DNA from 2 places in the Rossellomorea sp. NRS-1567 genome. Region 1 is predicted to be linked to the other one. Evidence: riboswitches for the same ligand, from Rfam matches in the RefSeq annotation. Region 1 holds a riboswitch; the other holds the start of a gene.
What was found. Region 1 has a riboswitch for S-adenosylmethionine ahead of ACIFOD_RS20920 (YezD family protein). Riboswitches for the same ligand answer to the same signal wherever they lie in the genome.
Positions count from the first base shown of each region.

Region 2: it holds a riboswitch for S-adenosylmethionine, as region 1 does, so the genes downstream of both, ACIFOD_RS09400 (methionine ABC transporter ATP-binding protein) here and ACIFOD_RS20920 (YezD family protein) in region 1, are expected to answer to the same signal.

Region 1 is NZ_JBITPL010000030.1:100,380-109,115, reverse strand. It holds gene ACIFOD_RS20940 (acyl-CoA dehydrogenase family protein) at 1-858, shown strand, start outside; gene fabG (3-oxoacyl-ACP reductase FabG) at 880-1,638, shown strand; gene ACIFOD_RS20930 (MaoC family dehydratase N-terminal domain-containing protein) at 1,660-2,109, shown strand; gene ACIFOD_RS20925 (MaoC/PaaZ C-terminal domain-containing protein) at 2,106-2,507, shown strand; SAM riboswitch class I at 2,672-2,777, shown strand; gene ACIFOD_RS20920 (YezD family protein) at 2,864-3,019, shown strand; gene ACIFOD_RS20915 (phosphoadenylyl-sulfate reductase) at 3,120-3,818, shown strand; gene ACIFOD_RS20910 (inorganic phosphate transporter) at 3,837-4,898, shown strand; gene sat (sulfate adenylyltransferase) at 4,940-6,085, shown strand; gene cysC (adenylyl-sulfate kinase) at 6,099-6,701, shown strand; gene ACIFOD_RS20895 (nitrite/sulfite reductase) at 6,715-8,325, shown strand; gene ACIFOD_RS20890 (DUF3906 family protein) at 8,339-8,563, shown strand; gene cobA (uroporphyrinogen-III C-methyltransferase) at 8,577-8,736, shown strand, end outside.
Region 2 is NZ_JBITPL010000014.1:294,095-302,830, forward strand. It holds gene ACIFOD_RS09355 (acyl-CoA dehydrogenase family protein) at 1-340, shown strand, start outside; gene ACIFOD_RS09360 (SDR family NAD(P)-dependent oxidoreductase) at 489-1,268, shown strand; gene ACIFOD_RS09365 (ArsR/SmtB family transcription factor) at 1,301-1,603, shown strand; gene ACIFOD_RS09370 (arsenate reductase family protein) at 1,721-2,077, shown strand; gene gcvH (glycine cleavage system protein GcvH) at 2,206-2,589, shown strand; gene ACIFOD_RS09380 (YusG family protein) at 2,689-2,925, shown strand; gene ACIFOD_RS09385 (toprim domain-containing protein) at 3,107-3,466, shown strand; gene ACIFOD_RS09390 (thioredoxin family protein) at 3,472-3,786, shown strand; gene ACIFOD_RS09395 (hypothetical protein) at 4,065-4,415, shown strand; SAM riboswitch class I at 4,526-4,632, shown strand; gene ACIFOD_RS09400 (methionine ABC transporter ATP-binding protein) at 4,783-5,805, shown strand; gene ACIFOD_RS09405 (methionine ABC transporter permease) at 5,802-6,470, shown strand; gene ACIFOD_RS09410 (MetQ/NlpA family ABC transporter substrate-binding protein) at 6,486-7,307, shown strand; gene ACIFOD_RS09415 (carboxymuconolactone decarboxylase family protein) at 7,448-7,813, shown strand; gene ACIFOD_RS09420 (hypothetical protein) at 8,227-8,385, shown strand; gene sufC (Fe-S cluster assembly ATPase SufC) at 8,717-8,736, shown strand, end outside.

The DNA of each region.
Region 1 (8,736 bases):
GAAGAACAGAAAAAGAACTATTTGATCCCCACGATAAACGGAGAGAAAAAGTCCTGCTTCGCCATGACGGAACCGGGAGCCGGATCCGATACTCAAAACATTCGGATGACCGCAGTGAAGGATGGAAATGAGTGGGTGTTGAATGGGGAAAAAACCTTTATTACGGGCGGAAATGAAGCAGATTTTGTCATGGTCATGGCGGTGACCGATAAGGAAAAGCATCGGCGAACGGGTCGGGACGGAGTAACCTGTTTTATTGCCGATCGAAGCATGGGTTGGACATCTGAATACATTCATACCATGGGGGAATGGGGACCGGCCAGTCTGTTTTTTGATGATGTGCGGGTGCCTGAAGAAAATATTCTGGGTGAAATCGATGGTGGTTACAATCTGGGTCTGGAATGGATCGGGTTCGCACGTTGGATCGTAGGGGCACAAGCAGTAGGGGCAGCGGAACGCTTACTTCAAATGGCGATTGATTATTCAAAGGAAAGAGAGACATTTGGAAAGCCAATCGCGGATCGACAGGCGATTCAGTGGCAGATCGCTGATTCTGCCGTGGAAATTGAAGCAGCCAGGTGGCTTGTGTTAAATGCAGCATTCACGTTGGATCAAGGAGAAGATAATCGCCATGTTGCATCGATTGCCAAGCTGTATGGATCGAACATGGGCAATAGGGTAGTGGATCGGGTCCTTCAAATTCACGGTGGGATGGGCTACACAAGAGAGCTTCCCATTGAACGCTGGTATCGTGAAGCAAGATTGTGGCGGATTTATGATGGTACGGATGAAATTCAAAAACTGATCATTTCAAGGAATCTCTTAAAAGGGCATGTGAAAGTGGGCCAGTTTGTTTAAAGCGATAGGGAGGTAATGGAAATGGGTGAAAGATTCAGAGGAAAAGTAGCATTAGTAACAGGCGGGAGCCGGGGGATCGGTAGAGCGATTGCCAAGCTCTTTGCAGAAGAAGGGGCAAAGGTTGCCGTCATTGATGTAAATGAAGAGGCACTTTTGGAAGTCAGTGAGGAATTGAGAGAATATGAAATATATACAAAAGTTGCGAATGTAGTAGAATCCGAGGAAGTAGAAGATGCCATAAAAGAAGTCTATGAAACTTTCGGCTCCGTTGATATAGTCGTCAACAATGCAGGAGTCATCAGAGATAACCTGCTATTTAAAATGACCGATACAGATTGGCAAACGGTCATGGATGTGCATTTGAAAGGATCATTTAACGTAGCGAAAGCCGCGCAAGGTTATATGGTGAAAAAGAGGTATGGCCGTATGATTAATATTTCGTCTACCTCTGCACTCGGTAACCGAGGACAGGCAAATTACGCTACGGCTAAAGCGGGTCTCCAAGGCTTAACGAAAACTTTGGCTATAGAGCTTGGTCCTCTGGGTATAACGACCAATGCAGTTGCCCCCGGATTCATCGAAACGGAAATGACCAGGGAAACGGCGAAGCGAATCGGAATTACCTTTGAACAACTGGTGGAAGCGAGTCTTCAAGGAATTCCTGTCGGAAGAAGCGGGCAGCCGGAAGATATAGCGAATGCAGTGGCGTTTTTTGCAGATGAAAGCTCGTCATTCGTTAATGGACAAATCCTCTACGTAGCTGGAGGGCCGAAAGCCTAATGGGAGAAAGAGGTGAAGGATATGTTTCAAGCTTATATCGGTAAACGCTCAACGTCCGTAGAAAATTGTGTGGAGAAAGGGGCGGTTCGTAAGTTTGCCGAAGCCATCGGTGATCCACATCCGATTTATGTGGATGAAGAAGCAGGAAAGAGGTCTAGATACAGGGGGAATATTGCTCCCCCCACTTTTCCCAGAGTGCTTGACTATGGAACGATTGAGGGTTTTCATTTACCGAACATCGGGTTAATTCATGGAGAACAATCTTTTCATTATGAAAGACCACTAAAGGTTGGGGAATGTATTCAGTGTTATACAGAGATAAAAGATTACTATGAGCGGAAAGGGTCGGGTGGAACACTTGGCTTTCTTGTAATAGAAGATATCGGTGAAGACTCAGGAGGGAATAGGATCTTCACCTCCGAAGCGATTGTCATTATCACTGAAGCGGTTAGAGAGAGGTTAGGAAAATGACTAAACTATCATCCCTTAAAATAGGTGAAACGCTTCCCCTTGTTGAATTAGCTCCAGTCTCGAGAATCGATTTAATTAAATATGCAGGAGCTTCTGGAGATTATAACCCTATTCATACGATTGATGAGGAGGCACATAAATTGGGTCTTCCAGGTGTCATTGCTCATGGCATGTGGACAATGGGAAATGTCTCCAAGTTTTTTAGTGATCATTATGAAGAAGGATTTATCAAAGAGTACACGATCCGCTTTAAAGGGATGGTTTTCCTGAATGATGTCATTAAATTGATTGCAGAAGTATCAGAAAAACAGGATGATCTCTTACATTTTAAAGTCTTTGCCGTCAATCAGAACCAGAAGAAAGTAATCGAAGGTAAATTGAAGTTTCAATTATTTTGATCACTCTGGTGAAAATAGTGTCCTATAGCGTTCATAAAACGAATAGAAATAAAGAGAATGAAGGTTCTGAAAGAAAAATAAGTCAAAAGACATAAAACCGATCGAAAAACTCGGGTTGACTTCCCGGTGGAATATGATATTATTTAGAATATTAAAATTAATAACTCTTATCCAGAGTGGTGGAGGGATCTGGCCCCGCGAAGCCCAGCAACCTACGTAATGTAAGGTGCTAATTCCAGCAAAATGTGAAGTCATTTTGGAAGATAAGGTATCCTTACCTGAACAACTTTCCAAAATGGAGAGTTGTTTTTTTCATTCATGATTTTTCTGGATAAGATGAAAATTGGGGGAATCATGTGACTAAAGAAAAAAATCAAGAAGCAGAGTATGATGTAGTAGTCGAGAAGATCACATCGATGTTGAAGACGATGAGTTTTGGATCGATTACCATTGTGGTTCAGGACGGTAAAGTCATTCAATTGGAGAAAAACGAGAAAGTGCGAATTAAATAAGCTGACTAGACAAACTAGAGGCGCATAACACTGATAAAGGAAATCCCTATATCTTGTTATTCGCCTCTTTTTGTTTGGATGAGCGGGAAAGGGGTGTATCATGTTAACCTATCAAACTTGGAATAATCCATCCATCCAATTTGAAATTGATCCGGTCTATAAAGGAGCGGTAAACGTACTTGAGTGGACGTATGATCATTATGGTGAAAATGTCGTATATGCATGCAGTTTTGGCATAGAAGGGATCGTATTAATCGATCTCCTAACCAAAGTACAACCGAAAGCAACCATAGTATTTCTTGATACAGGTGTTCATTTCAAGGAAACCTACGAAACGATTGAAAAGGTGAAGGAGAAGTATCCTGGTATCACCATTCATATGAAAAAGCCTGAATTAACGCTCCAAGAGCAAGCAGAAACATATGGAGATAAGTTGTGGGAGCGAAACCCGAACCAATGCTGTCAAATTCGAAAGCTTGACCCTTTAAAAGATTCCTTATCCAAAGGGGATGCGTGGATTTCAGGATTAAGAAGAGAACAATCACCTACAAGAAGTCAGGTTGAATTCATCAATAAGGATGACAAGTTCCAATCAGTTAAGATTTGTCCTTTGATTCACTGGACCTGGAAGGAGATTTGGAGGTATGTCCATAAGCATAACCTTTCCTATAATCCACTTCATGATCAGGGGTATCCAAGTATCGGATGCTTCCATTGTACAACGCAAGCTTTAGACATCAATGATCTCCGCTCCGGAAGATGGCAAGGAAAAGGGAAGACCGAATGCGGTCTCCATTAAAAGGGGTGACATTCTTTGATTGAAATAATCGCCCTGATCATAAGTATGTTTTTCGCTATGAACATCGGTGCCAGTGGAGCGGCAGCATCGATGGGGGTTGCGTATGGTGCAGGTGCCATAAAAAACATCAGGGTTTCATTATGGATCTGCGCAGCCGGTGTCCTGAGCGGGGCGGTTTTAGGTGGTGGAGAAGTAGTTAAAACCATAAGTTCAGGGATTATCCCTCAACATGTACTCTCCATCAAAATCGTGGTCATCATTTTGTTATCCGCCACCATTTCCTTGTTTCTGGCAAATGTGATTGGAATACCGCTGTCTACAAGTGAAGTAACGGTCGGAGCGGTTGTAGGTGTCGGAGTCGCATATCAAGTTCTTTATGTGAAGTCACTCTTAACGATCATGTCATTCTGGGTGATTGTCCCGGTCATTGCCTTCGGAGTGACATGGGTATTCGGTATAGGTTTAGCAAAACTTGAAAAGCGAGGTTTCCATTTTGAAAAAAGGTGGCTTGCGTACCTATTGATTATCGCCGGGTTCTTTGAAGCCTTTTCGGCAGGGATGAATAATGTAGCCAACGCCGTCGGTCCATTAGTGGGTGCGGGTTTATTGTCTCCTTCCCGGGGGATTTGGCTGGGTGGTTTATTCGTTGCCCTCGGAGCTGTCTTACTGGGGAAAAAAGTAGTGGAAACAAACGGGAAAAAAATTACACACTATACAAAAGCCGAAGGAATCGTCATTTCCTCTACAGGAGCGATCCTTGTGATGGTGAGCTCACTATATGGATTACCGATCCCGCTGACTCAGGTTACTTCATCGTCCATCATCGGCCTGGGGATGGCAAAGAACGGTAAACAAATGCTGCAAAAGAAAATTGTAAAAAAAATCGTCAAAATATGGGTGGTCTCTCCCCTGATTTCACTCAGTATTTCATATTTTTTAGTAAAGCTCGTGATCGATAGCGATATGTATTCAATTGTGGTTCCAATAAGCGTCATTATCGCTACTGTGGGTGGATTATCCCTTATGAGAGTGATCAATGAAGAAAGGCGATCCGTTCACGAAGACGGAGGCGGAATTTAATCTTAATTCCGATTAAAACCATATGTTAAGGAGGATAAATGATGAGTTTACAGCCCCACGGAGGAACACTTGTTCAATCATATTTACCAGAAGAATCTTATGAGGATATTCTCCATGAAATCCCTTTAGACGAAACCGCGTTAAGTGATTTGGAACTCATTGGAATAGGTGCTTACAGCCCTATTAATGGATTCTTAACCGAAGTAGATTATCAACGGGTGGTGGAAACATTACGATTGCGAAACGGCAATGTATGGAGTATCCCGATTACCCTGCCCATAGCAAAAGAAAAAGCAGGAGACGTAAAGAAAGGCTTAAAGATCCGTCTTGTTTATAAGGGAGAAACCTATGGACTCATTGAAGTAGAGGATATTTATGAACCGGATAAACAGAAAGAAGCTCTTCTCGTATACGGAACGACCGACGCGGATCATCCAGGTGTCAAGAAATTATTCCAACGGGGAGATGTGTACGTAGGTGGGAAAATCAGTCTTATTAAACGTCTTTCCAAACCTTTCACCGAGTATACATTTGACCCAAGAGAAACCAGAAAGTTGTTTAAGGAAAAGGGATGGAAAACGATTGTCGGATTTCAAACGAGAAATCCTGTTCACAGGGCCCATGAGTATATTCAGAAAACGGCATTGGAGACCGTGGATGCACTCTTCTTAAATCCCTTGGTTGGCGAAACAAAGGCGGATGATATCTCAGCGGGCATCAGAATGGAGAGTTATGAAGTTCTGTTACAGAACTATTACCCTAAAAATCGTGTGTTTTTAGGAGTCTTCCCTGCTGCCATGAGGTACGCGGGTCCAAGGGAAGCCATCTTTCATGCACTGGTAAGGAAAAATTATGGATGCACGCATTTTATTGTCGGAAGAGATCATGCAGGTGTTGGCGATTATTATGGAACCTATGATGCGCAGAAAATATTTGATCAGTTCAGTGAAGAAGAGATAGGGATTACCCCTCTCCGCTTCGAGCATAGTTTTTACTGTGAGAGATGCGAAGGGATGGCGACTACGAAGACATGTCCTCATGATAAGAGTGATCACGTTATTTTATCAGGGACAAAAGTGAGAGGAATGCTCCGTAACGGGGAAGTTCCCCCTTCAACGTTCAGTCGCCCTGAAGTGATCGAAGTGTTAATTAAAGGTCTAAAACAAGAAGCTGGACATACGTCTTGAGGAGGCTCCCGGGTTGAGTAAAAAAACAGAAAACATCGTATGGCATGAAACCGCAATAACGAAACAGGAGAGAAGTAAAAAAAATGGACATAAAAGCTTTATTTTATGGTTCACGGGCTTATCCGCTTCAGGGAAATCCACTGTCGCCAATGCATTGTCTCACTCCCTTTTCGAACTGGGAAATCAGGTTTATGTTCTGGACGGAGATAATGTCCGTCATGGATTAAATCATGATTTGGGATTTAAGGAAGAAGATCGTAAGGAGAATATCAGGAGAATTGGAGAGGTGTCCAAACTTTTCATTGATAGCGGACAAATTGTGCTAACGGCCTTTATTTCCCCATACAGGGAAGACCGTGCTCTCGTACGAAATTTAGTGGAGACTGATGAATTTATCGAAGTATATGTGCATTGTTCATTAGAAGAATGTGAAAAGCGCGATCCAAAAGGTTTGTACAAAAAAGCTCGTAACAAGGAAATCACTCATTTCACGGGAATCAGTGCTCCTTATGAAGCACCTGAAAGGCCGGAAGTGGTACTGGATACGGAGAAACATTCAACGGAAGAATGCGTTGAGTACTTATTGACTGTACTGAAGCAAAAACAACTTATATAAGGGGGAGAAAATCATGGCATATTCAAAATCATGGGAGTCAAATGAGAAATTGAACAAAACGGAACAATGGAAACTGGAGAAAGACGGGTTGTCTATCTTTGCAGATATTCCGTACTATGCGGAAAACGGCTTCTCTTCCATTCCAAAAGAAGAGTGGGATAAGTTTAAATGGGCAGGTTTGTATCTGCAAAGACCAAAGGAAGACGGCTATTTCATGATGAGAGTGAACGTCCCGTCGGGCATCTTGACCTATGAACAGGCACGGGAACTTGCTGCCATCTGTAAAGAGTATGGAAGAGACGTCTACGACATCACCACCCGCCAGGCGATCCAATTTCACTGGTTGAAGATTGAACAGATTCCCGACATCTTTAATCGTCTGGAAAGGGTCGGATTGTCTTCTGCCGGTGCATGCGGTGATATCACACGTAATATCGTTGGGAATCCCCTGGCAGGGATCGATCCAGATGAACTTTTCGATACACGGAGCATTGTGAAAGACGTATATGATTTCTTCCAGCACAACGAAGATTTTTCGAACTTACCGCGAAAATATAAAGTAGCAATCTCTGCAAATATCAATAATGCGTCGAATGCTGAAATCAATTGTGTTTCCTTTGTTCCCGCAAAAAAGCTGATAGACGGTAAAGAAGAAGTCGGCTTCCATCTGAAGATTGGTGGAGGATTGGCCGCAAGACCATTCCTCGCCCAGGAGTTGGATGTATTCATCCTTCCTCACCAAGTGAAGGAAGTTGCGATAGCGGTCACCACGATATTTCGCGATTTCGGTTATCGGGAGAAAAGACATCTGGCCAGGTTGAAATTTCTAATGGCCGAGTGGGGTCCTGAGAAATTCAAAGAAACACTATTACAGTATGTTGAGCTTTTACCTGCGGGAGTTGAAGCCGTGGAAGGTTGGAATGCAGGGTATTTCTACGGAGTACATCCACAGAAACAGGAAGGACTCAATTATGTGGGGCTGAATGTTCCGGTTGGGCGCTTGAATTCTGATGAGGTGTATGAGCTTGCGAGGATTTCCAAGAAATACGGGAATGGAGAACTGAGAAACTGTAATTCTCAAAATCTCATCATCCCCAACATACCAGATGAACATGTTGATGCTTTGCTTTCTGAGAAAATCTTTGATCGTATTTCGACAAGTCCCCTATCCTTCATCGGGTATTCCGTATCATGCACAGGGATCGAATATTGTAATCTAGCTTTAGTGGAAACGAAGGAACGGATGAGACAAATCGCCAATCAATTGGACCAGGAACTCTCATTGGATGTCCCTGTCAGGATTCACATGGTCGGGTGCCCGAATTCATGCGGTCAACGACAAATCGCAGATATCGGGCTTCAAGGAATTAAAATGAGAACGAAAGATAAGAAGATGATCGAAGCATTTGAAATATACGTCGGAGGAACTCTTCAGGACGGTGGAAAACTGAATGAAAAGTTAAAAGGGAAAGTGGAGGCAGGCAATCTGACAGGGGTGGTAAAGCAATTGCTCCTTCATTTTAAACAAACAAAAGAACCGGGAGAAGCCTTTTTTGACTATATAAACCGGGTTGGTACCGATCCCCTTCAAGAATCGTTAGACCAATTACTTCAGGAAGCATAAGGAGGCTCATGGGATGAACTTGTATCGATTTGAAGTCACTACTCACGAGTTCGTCACAATTGTCGTAGTAGCGGCTGAATCAGATGAGAAAGCCTTTGATCTAGTAGAAATTGAACTTGAGAAGTATTTTTTGAAAAAGCCTGATGTGGTAGACATCTCTCTTTACGAGAAACGTAGAATCCGTGGAAATGGTGCAGGGTTTGTTCTGCATGAACAGGAAACAATCATCAAATCTTAAGGAGGAATAAAGGATGGGGAAAGTTTACCTGGTGGGAGCGGGTCCTGGAGATCCTGAATTAATCACAATAAAAGCATTGAAATCCATACAAAAAGCAGATGTCATATTATATGACCGGCTGGTGAATAAAGAGCTTCTATCCTATGCGAAAAAAGGAGCCGACTTGATATACT
Region 2 (8,736 bases), on a different contig from region 1:
TCTTGAAAAAGAGCAGGAAATCCTTGTGAACATTGCCGATATCGTTTCAAACGCATACGCGATGGAGTCCGTTGTTCTTAGAACAGAAAAAGCGATTCAAAAAGGTGGAGTAGAGAAAGCTCAGCAAAAACTTCTTTACACACAAATCTTCTGTCAAGAAGCATTCAACGAAATCGAACAGCATGCGAAAGAAACGCTTGTAGCAACTGAAACGGGTGACACACTGCGCATGATGCTGTCCGCACTTCGTAAATTCACCCGCCATACGCCGATCAACGTGATCGCAGTCAAACGTGCTGCATCAGAAAAGCTGATCGACGCAGAAAAATATACAGTTTAATTGAATAGTTTAAGGGACGGACCTCTGAATCAGAGGTCCGTCCCTTTATTATGTTTCGACTTGACATCCACTTCACTCTTAATTATTATATGTTTAAACACTTAAACGTTTAAGTGTTTAAACATTAAAGATAAGGTGGTTACTATAGATGAATAAAACGGTTCTAATTACAGGGGCTTCAAGTGGTATTGGTTTGCACTTTAGTCATAAATTCGCAGGTTCCGGCCATGATGTGATTCTCGTGGCAAGAAGTGAGGAGAAGCTTCGTACTCTATCTAAAGAAATAGAGAGTAAGTACGGAGTAAACTCATATGTCATACCATCAGACCTTTCCAAACCAGGAGCATCTGAAGCGTTATATGAGGAAGTGAAAGCAAAAGGGATTCAGGTTGATATCCTTATCAATAATGCAGGCTTTGGTTTATTTGGTGAATTCGAACAAACAGTGCTCTCAAAAGAGCTGGATATGATTCAAGTGAATATCACAGCCCTTACCGAGCTAAGCAAGTATTTTGGAAAAGAAATGGTGAATCAGAAACGTGGACAAATCCTTAATGTCGCCTCAACAGCCGCATTTCAGCCGGGTCCATTAATGGCCGTTTATTATGCGACAAAAGCGTATGTCCTTTCATTCTCAGAAGCTCTGGCAAATGAATGGGGACCACACGGAGTGAAAGTGACCGCTTTTTGCCCCGGAGCTACCAAAACGGGATTCAGCGATGCAGCTGACCTGCAGTCTTCAAAACTATTTCAGTCTGGTGTGATGAGCGTGGAAGAAGTGGTAGAAGAGGGGTATAACCAAATGATGATGAAGAACAAAACCGTTATCATCCCAGGTCTTAAAAACAGAATGCTGACTCAATCCATCCGTTTTATGCCGAGGAAAATGGTCACAAATATTGTTCGTAAAGTCCAAGAACGGGTATAATTGAATGTGAATGAGTTTGAAGGGAGAAGACTATGGGTCAAAAAGCAATCGATACATTTCGTGCTTGCATTCCATTATTTCAAGCACTCAGTGATCCTTATCGTCAGGACATAATATTACTTCTTGCCGAACAAGAACCTCTTACGGTCAATCAAATTACTGAAAACCTAACATTATCGCGCCCCGCTGTTTCTCACCATCTAAAGATCCTGAGAGATCAGCAATTAGTTTCATTAGAGCAAAAGGGGACGCAGCGATTCTATTCTCTTGAATTGGATAATGCAACCCTCCTTTTGAAGGAACTGGTTGAGACGGTTGAAAAACAATGTGAGTAATGTTTCACAAAAGAAGGATAATAATGAATATTGTCGAATGTAGAGATAGATTCGTCATTACAGAATGCTGGATGGAGCCATGCTTCATCCAGGATCATAATGAAAGGTGGTGGAATGATGTCGTTGACTTTTTATTCGTATCCAACGTGTGGTACGTGCCGGAAAGCAAAGAAGTGGCTTGAAGATCAAGATATAGCATTGAATGAAATACATATTGCCGAAAACCCACCGTCAAAGGATGAGCTCAAAAGCCTATATGAAAAGAGCGGTTTACCTCTTAAAAAGTTCTTCAATACAAGTGGTAAAAAGTATCGTGAACTAGGCTTGAAAGATAAAGTGAACTCAGCTTCAGATGAGGAATTATTAGAAATCCTTTCCACAGACGGGATGCTGATCAAGCGCCCAATCACAACGGATGGGAACAAGGTGACAGTTGGGTTCAAGGAAGAAACCTTTGAAGAAACCTGGAAGTAAAAATAGGTCTTTGATTACCAGATCATGGACGATGAAAAAGTTTCATTATTCACACTTAGTTTTCTTGCTTTTTCAATGAAAAGTGTGTCAATATTAGGTTGTATAACTAGCATTTGGAGGGATAGAGAATGAGTACACCGAAAGAACTTCGTTATTCAGAAGAACATGAGTGGGTCAAAGTTGAAGGGGAAAATCTACGCGTTGGAATCACATCATTTGCACAATCTGAACTGGGCGATATCGTATTCGTTGAGTTACCAGAGGTTGGAGATGAAATCAAAGCGGACGAGCCATTCGGTAGTGTTGAGTCGGTTAAAACCGTTTCTGAGCTATATGCACCTGTATCGGGTAAGGTGGTAGAAGTGAATGAAGAGCTATCTGATAGCCCTGAATTCGTGAACGAATCACCTTATGAAAAAGCATGGATGATCGTTGTTGAACCAACAGAAGCTGGAGAAGTAGACAAGCTTATGACAGCTGAACAGTATGATGAAATGATTAATGAAGGATAATATCTTCAGAGGCACCTTGAGAATTTCTCAAGGTGTTTTGTTTTTTATTTTGGGTACCATATGAGTAGACGTTTTTTCACAAAGAAAGGATGAACACAAATGGTGCTTGAGCCTAAGAAATTAGATGTAACCAATAGAGTGACAGGAAAACTTAAAGATGGTGAAGTAGAACTATATTTGGATAATCAGCCGATCGGCAGAATGGCTCTGCCTCTTGACGGAATAACCATGGAGCCGAATTTTGAAGCAAAAGAAAATAAAATTTATCAAAGCTACACTTCCACAGAAGGCGATCAAGCAAGATACACTGATTGTGATGAGGGTGGCTGGTGTTAGAGAGGCTAGTGGTGCCAGATTCATTTATGGATCTGGCACCATTTGTATAAATAGATGATTTAGGCAAACCACTTGCACTTTTTTTTATAAACATGAGAAAATACAAGTAGAAAGTGGACATCATCTCTTGTTATTTGAATATACTATCGTAATCTTATTTATGAAAGATAAGGTGATGATCATGATGGAACTTGACGAAAAAGTAATCATTGTCGAAGGAACAACGGACAAACGTAAAGTAAGAGGTATCATCAAAGAACCGATTGAAATTATTTGCACAAACGGGACCATTAGCATTACAAAAATGGACGAACTCATTGATGCTTTATTGGAAAGGGATGTCTATATATTAGTAGATGCTGATGATGCAGGTGAAAAACTACGCAAGCAATTTAAACGTGAGTTTCCAGAAGCTGAACATTTGTATATTGATCGTATGTACAAGGAAGTGGCCGCAGCACCGGAGTATCACCTGGCGTCAGTGCTTATAGGAGCCAATATAGACGTTCATAAAGAATTTCTAGGAAAAAGGATGATTTAGTTTTGATTGAGGTAAGTAGTACCGAAACTTTAAAACAATTGATTGAAAAACATGCGTTCGAAGCTGTTTATCTTTATACACCGATGTGTGGTACCTGTCAGGTTGCAAGCAAGATGATTGACGTAGTGGAGAAGCTTCCACAATCCTTTCATTTTACCAAGTCCAACTTGAATTACTTGCCCCAATTTGCAGAAGAGCAATCCATCGAAAGTGTACCCTGCCTGCTTTTATTTAAGGATGGTGTCGAACAGGAAAGGATTTATGCCTTTCAATCCGTGCCATTTTTATATGAAACCCTAAACAAGACCGCGGATAGTTAGAGGGATAAGAGACCTTTAAGGAGAAGGTCTTTTTTATTTGTCTGATTTCACCTATTTCCTCATGAAATCCAATTTTAGAACGATTTTCTTTCTACAAACGAAGACATATTTCTCGGGAAATGTTGCGAAGGGCATCATATTTTGACTAGACATCATCCAAATTCTTACTGTTCGACAAATAAGGTGCACCGGTTCAAAACATGTCGAGAAAGTATTGAAGGGGAAAATACCTAAAAGTGGAATTGTTATTATATAGAAGTTTCACTGGGAGGGTAATCATGCGAATATATTTAGAGGGATTAGTAGATCAGTGTCATTCAAGATATCACTTACGACTCTTATTTCCAGACAACCCATTTATTCTTCATTTTGATTGTGGAAGTGACGTGTACGGCATTATTATTTCGAGTAAGAGGTGCGCTTTATTAGACGATTTAAGTGGTGACGCTCATTTCGTCATTGAAGGGGTGGAGGAAACACTGGTTTCTCTACTTTCGGGGGAAGAACGGTTGTCTCAACTGATTGAGGAAGGATTACTGGCTATAAGGGGAGGGTATCGTCCACTCTTATTTGTGGAGTCGGTCCTTTGGCTAACGAGATCCAGAGAAAAAGAGCCGATTGAAGTTTAACCAGCGAGGAGAAAAAATAATTGACACACACTATATCCGGTGATAGAATCTCTCTTGTAGCAAATTTTCAGAGTCTTTAACTATTCCAAATAATTAAATAATATACTTAACTCTTATTAAGAGAGGTGGAGGGACGTGCCCTATGAAGCCCGGCAACCGTCAATGAAAATTGAAATGGTGCCAATTCACTCAAAGCATTTGCTTTGAAAGATGAGAGAAAGGATAGTCCTATATGATTATGCCTTTCTGCTTATCGCAGGAAGGCATTTTTTATTGCTTCAGAAAAAGGAGCAGGAAACATCAGATAAGTACAACTATAATTCTGATTAAACAGGTCGTTTTACTCCGAAAGAAGGTGGAATACAACATGATTACCATTTCAGATGTGAAGAAAATCTATCAATCCAAATCAGGTCCGATTTCAGCCGTTGATGGCGTCAATATCGAGATTGCCCAAGGAGAAATTTTTGGAGTGATTGGCTATAGTGGGGCAGGTAAGAGTACGCTGATCCGCATGCTTAATGGTCTTGAAGTTCCTACAGATGGAATAGTGGACGTGAACGGACAAATCGTTTCCCAAGTAAAGGGTAAAAAGCTTCGGGAAGCAAGACAGTCAATAGGGATGATTTTTCAACACTTTAATCTCCTCTGGTCTCGTACTGTATTAGAAAATATCCAGTTTCCGTTAGAAATTGCTGGAGTATCAAAGAAAGAGAGAGTCCAAAGAGCCAATGAATTATTGAAGCTTGTAGGATTGGAAGGCAGAGGAGATGCCTATCCGTCTCAACTGAGCGGCGGACAGAAACAACGGGTGGGGATTGCCAGATCGCTTGCGAACAATCCTGATGTCCTTCTATGTGATGAAGCTACTTCCGCTCTAGATCCACAAACAACCGATTCTATCCTTGATCTATTGGTGGATATTAATAAACGCTTAGGGCTGACGATAGTCCTGATCACTCATGAAATGCACGTGATTCAAAAGATCTGTCATCGTGTCGCAGTCATGGAACAGGGAAAAGTCGTGGAACTCGGGGATGTATTGGAAGTGTTCCGAAATCCACAAGAGCAAGTGACCAAGCGTTTCGTAAGAGAAGTCTCGCAAGTAAAGGAAACGGATCAAACCATTGATCACCTATTGACGCAATATCCTAATGGAAAAGTACTGAAATTTACTTTTGTAGGTGAATCAACTGAGCAGCCGCTCATCACTGCGCTGATAAGAAAGTTTGACTTAGATGTAAACATCCTGCAAGGACAAATCTCCCAAACCCAAAAAGGTGCCTATGGAACGTTATTTGTTCACCTTGACGGGGAGGAACAAACCATTAATGGTGCATTGGCATTTGCTCAAACGCAACTGGTTCAAGTGGAGGTGTTGAGAGGATGATTGAAAACTTATTTCCAAATGTAGATTGGGAGAAGATGTGGGAAGCAACCCTCGAAACCCTGTATATGACCGGGATGTCTGTATTGATTACCTTTGTACTCGGAATGATCCTTGGGATTTTGCTCTTCCTTACTTCTAAGGAAAATCTATGGGATAACAAACTGACATATACGATTACAAGTGCAGTTGTAAATGTGTTCAGATCAATTCCATTCATTATTTTGATCGTGTTGTTAATTCCGTTCACCAAGTTTTTATTGGACACAATCCGTGGAGCGAATGCAGCTCTGCCGGCACTGATCATCGGGGCTGCTCCGTTTTATGCCCGCATGGTAGAAATTGCTTTAAGAGAAGTGAACAAAGGCGTCATCGAAGCCGCGAAAGCGATGGGGGCGAAGACGAGCACAATTATATGGAAAGTACTGATACCAGAATCCATGCCGGCTTTGATTTCAGGGATTACGGTGACAGCCATCGCCCTTGTTGGATACACGGCAATGGCCGGGGTCATCGGAGCAGGTGGACTTGGTAACTTAGCTTATTTAGATGGCTTCCAACGAAGCAGGGAAGACGTGACGATCGCCGCAACCATTATGATTTTACTCATTGTGTTTGCGATTCAGATACTGGGTGATTTCTTTACAAATAAATTAGATAAACGATAAAAGGAGAGAAATGAAATGAAAAAATGGGTAGCAGGAGTTATAGCAGCAACTAGTATTTTTGGCTTGGCAGCATGTGGGAGTGATTCAGGTTCCGGAAATGACGAAAAGGAATTGGTAGTAGGAGCTTCTAATATTCCACACGCTGAAATCCTTGAACAAGTGAAGCCTGTCTTAGAAGAAAAAGGGATCGACTTGCAAATTGAGACGTATCAAGACTATATCCTCCCTAATAAAGATTTGGATAATGGGGATATTGACGCAAACTATTTCCAAACCACTCCTTATATGGACTTGCAAATGAAGGAAAATGAATATGATTTTGTCAATGCAGGGGGAATTCATATTGAGCCGATCGGTGTTTATTCGAAAAAACACAAATCTCTCGAGGAGCTTCCTGAAGGCGCTACGATCTTAATGAGTAACTCTGTATCGGATCATGGACGTATCCTTACATTATTAGAGAAAAAAGGACTCATCACCTTAAAGGATGGGGTGGAAAATACGCAAGCCCAACTTGAAGACATCAAGGAAAACCCTAGAAACCTTCAATTTGATTATGAGTACGAAGCAGCTCTTCTTCCACAAATGTATGAAAACGAAGAAGGGGACGCGGTTGTCATCAACTCTAACTATGCCATTGATGCAGGGTTGAAACCCCTTGAAGATTCAATTGCCATTGAAGATAGTAACTCTCCTTATGTGAATGTGATTGCAGTGAACAAAGGTGATGAAAACAAAGAGGAAGTTAAAGCGCTAGTGGAAGCACTGCGTTCGAAAGAAATCCAGGACTTCATCAATGAAGAATGGGATGGAGCCGTTGTGCCGGTAAGTGAATAAAGTGAGCAAACCTGATTCTGTCACTGTACAGAATCGGGTTTTTTTCATTGTAAGGTCTTCTCCAAATTTTTAACATAATCATTTCCTTATTGGTTCATACTATTTTCGATGAATCTATTTAAGAAATGGAGCTGAATGAAATGCAGATGGAACCAAGAAATACAACAGAAGCTGCCCTTCATGATTATAAAATGGGACTTGGAATCTTTACGGAAAAAATGCCTGAGCTGGCCGAGCAGTACAATGCGTTCACTGAGCACTGCTTTCGAGAAGGAGTTCTTACTAAAAAAGAAAAGCAGTTGATTGCGTTAGGTATCAGCCTATATTCCCAGGATGAATATTGCATAATCTACCACACAAAAGGATGCCTGGATCAAGGATGTTCAGAAGAAGAAATCCTTGAAGCAATCGGAGTAACCGCTGCATTCGGAGGCGGAGCGGTCATGAGTCAGGCTGTGACGTTAGTACAGCAATCCATTCAGGATTTGAATCAATTGAAGCAATAACGACTAACGGGAGGTGATACACTTCCCGTTCTTTTGTTGTAGAAGTGAATGATGGTCGAGTGTTTTATAGTGGCTATTTTTATTCTATAAGATTGAATAGTGGATTGAAATCAACCACTACAAGCTGGGTATCATGGATAATAAACACAGCCTTGGAAATAATCTAATAAATATTCACTTGGACTTATAAATTTCCACAGGTTCGCTATTAATTGGCAGTATAATGGCGGAATTTTGTGAAAACTTAATGGTAACCCCTTGAGGTCAGGGTGAAAAGGATGAATTTAAGAAAAAATGACCCTATACCGGTTTTGTCTTGTGAAAGAGGGGGTAGTATAGTTGTAAAGTAATTAAAAACCTGAAAGGAATGATTCGTTATCGACTCTCTTGAGAGTATCTCGTACACAAGTGAAATGGAAAAGGCAATGCATGGAGCCCATGGGATTGGTTATGAGGTGTACAAACGAAAGCATGAAGTCAGAATGCAAGTAGAGAAAAGAAGAGAGCAGGACTATAAGGAAAGCAGAAGAATGATTGCGGCATTTGATCGTAAGGTGCACGCTAATATATAATAAGGAAGAAAAAAGAAAACCAGTGTAGACGTTGCACTGGTTTTTTTATGCGTTAACAACCAAAGGAAAAAGCGGACGATCGGATGGATTTCAATTTCCATCAGTGTCGGTATGTTCTTCATGATCGGTAACTGGAGATTGTATCCCTACATTTTTCCTTTATTTTAGGTTAACAATAGAAAAGGATTATCTAGTCAAGTTTACACTATCTGTATAGTTGAAAAAGTTGATAATAGCTTTTATTTGTTATAAGATTAGAATGAGAATAAATTGAGAATGATTAAAGAATTTAATTCTTAAATTCATTATAAAGTCACGGAGGTAAATATACATGGCAGGTTCTACTTTAAC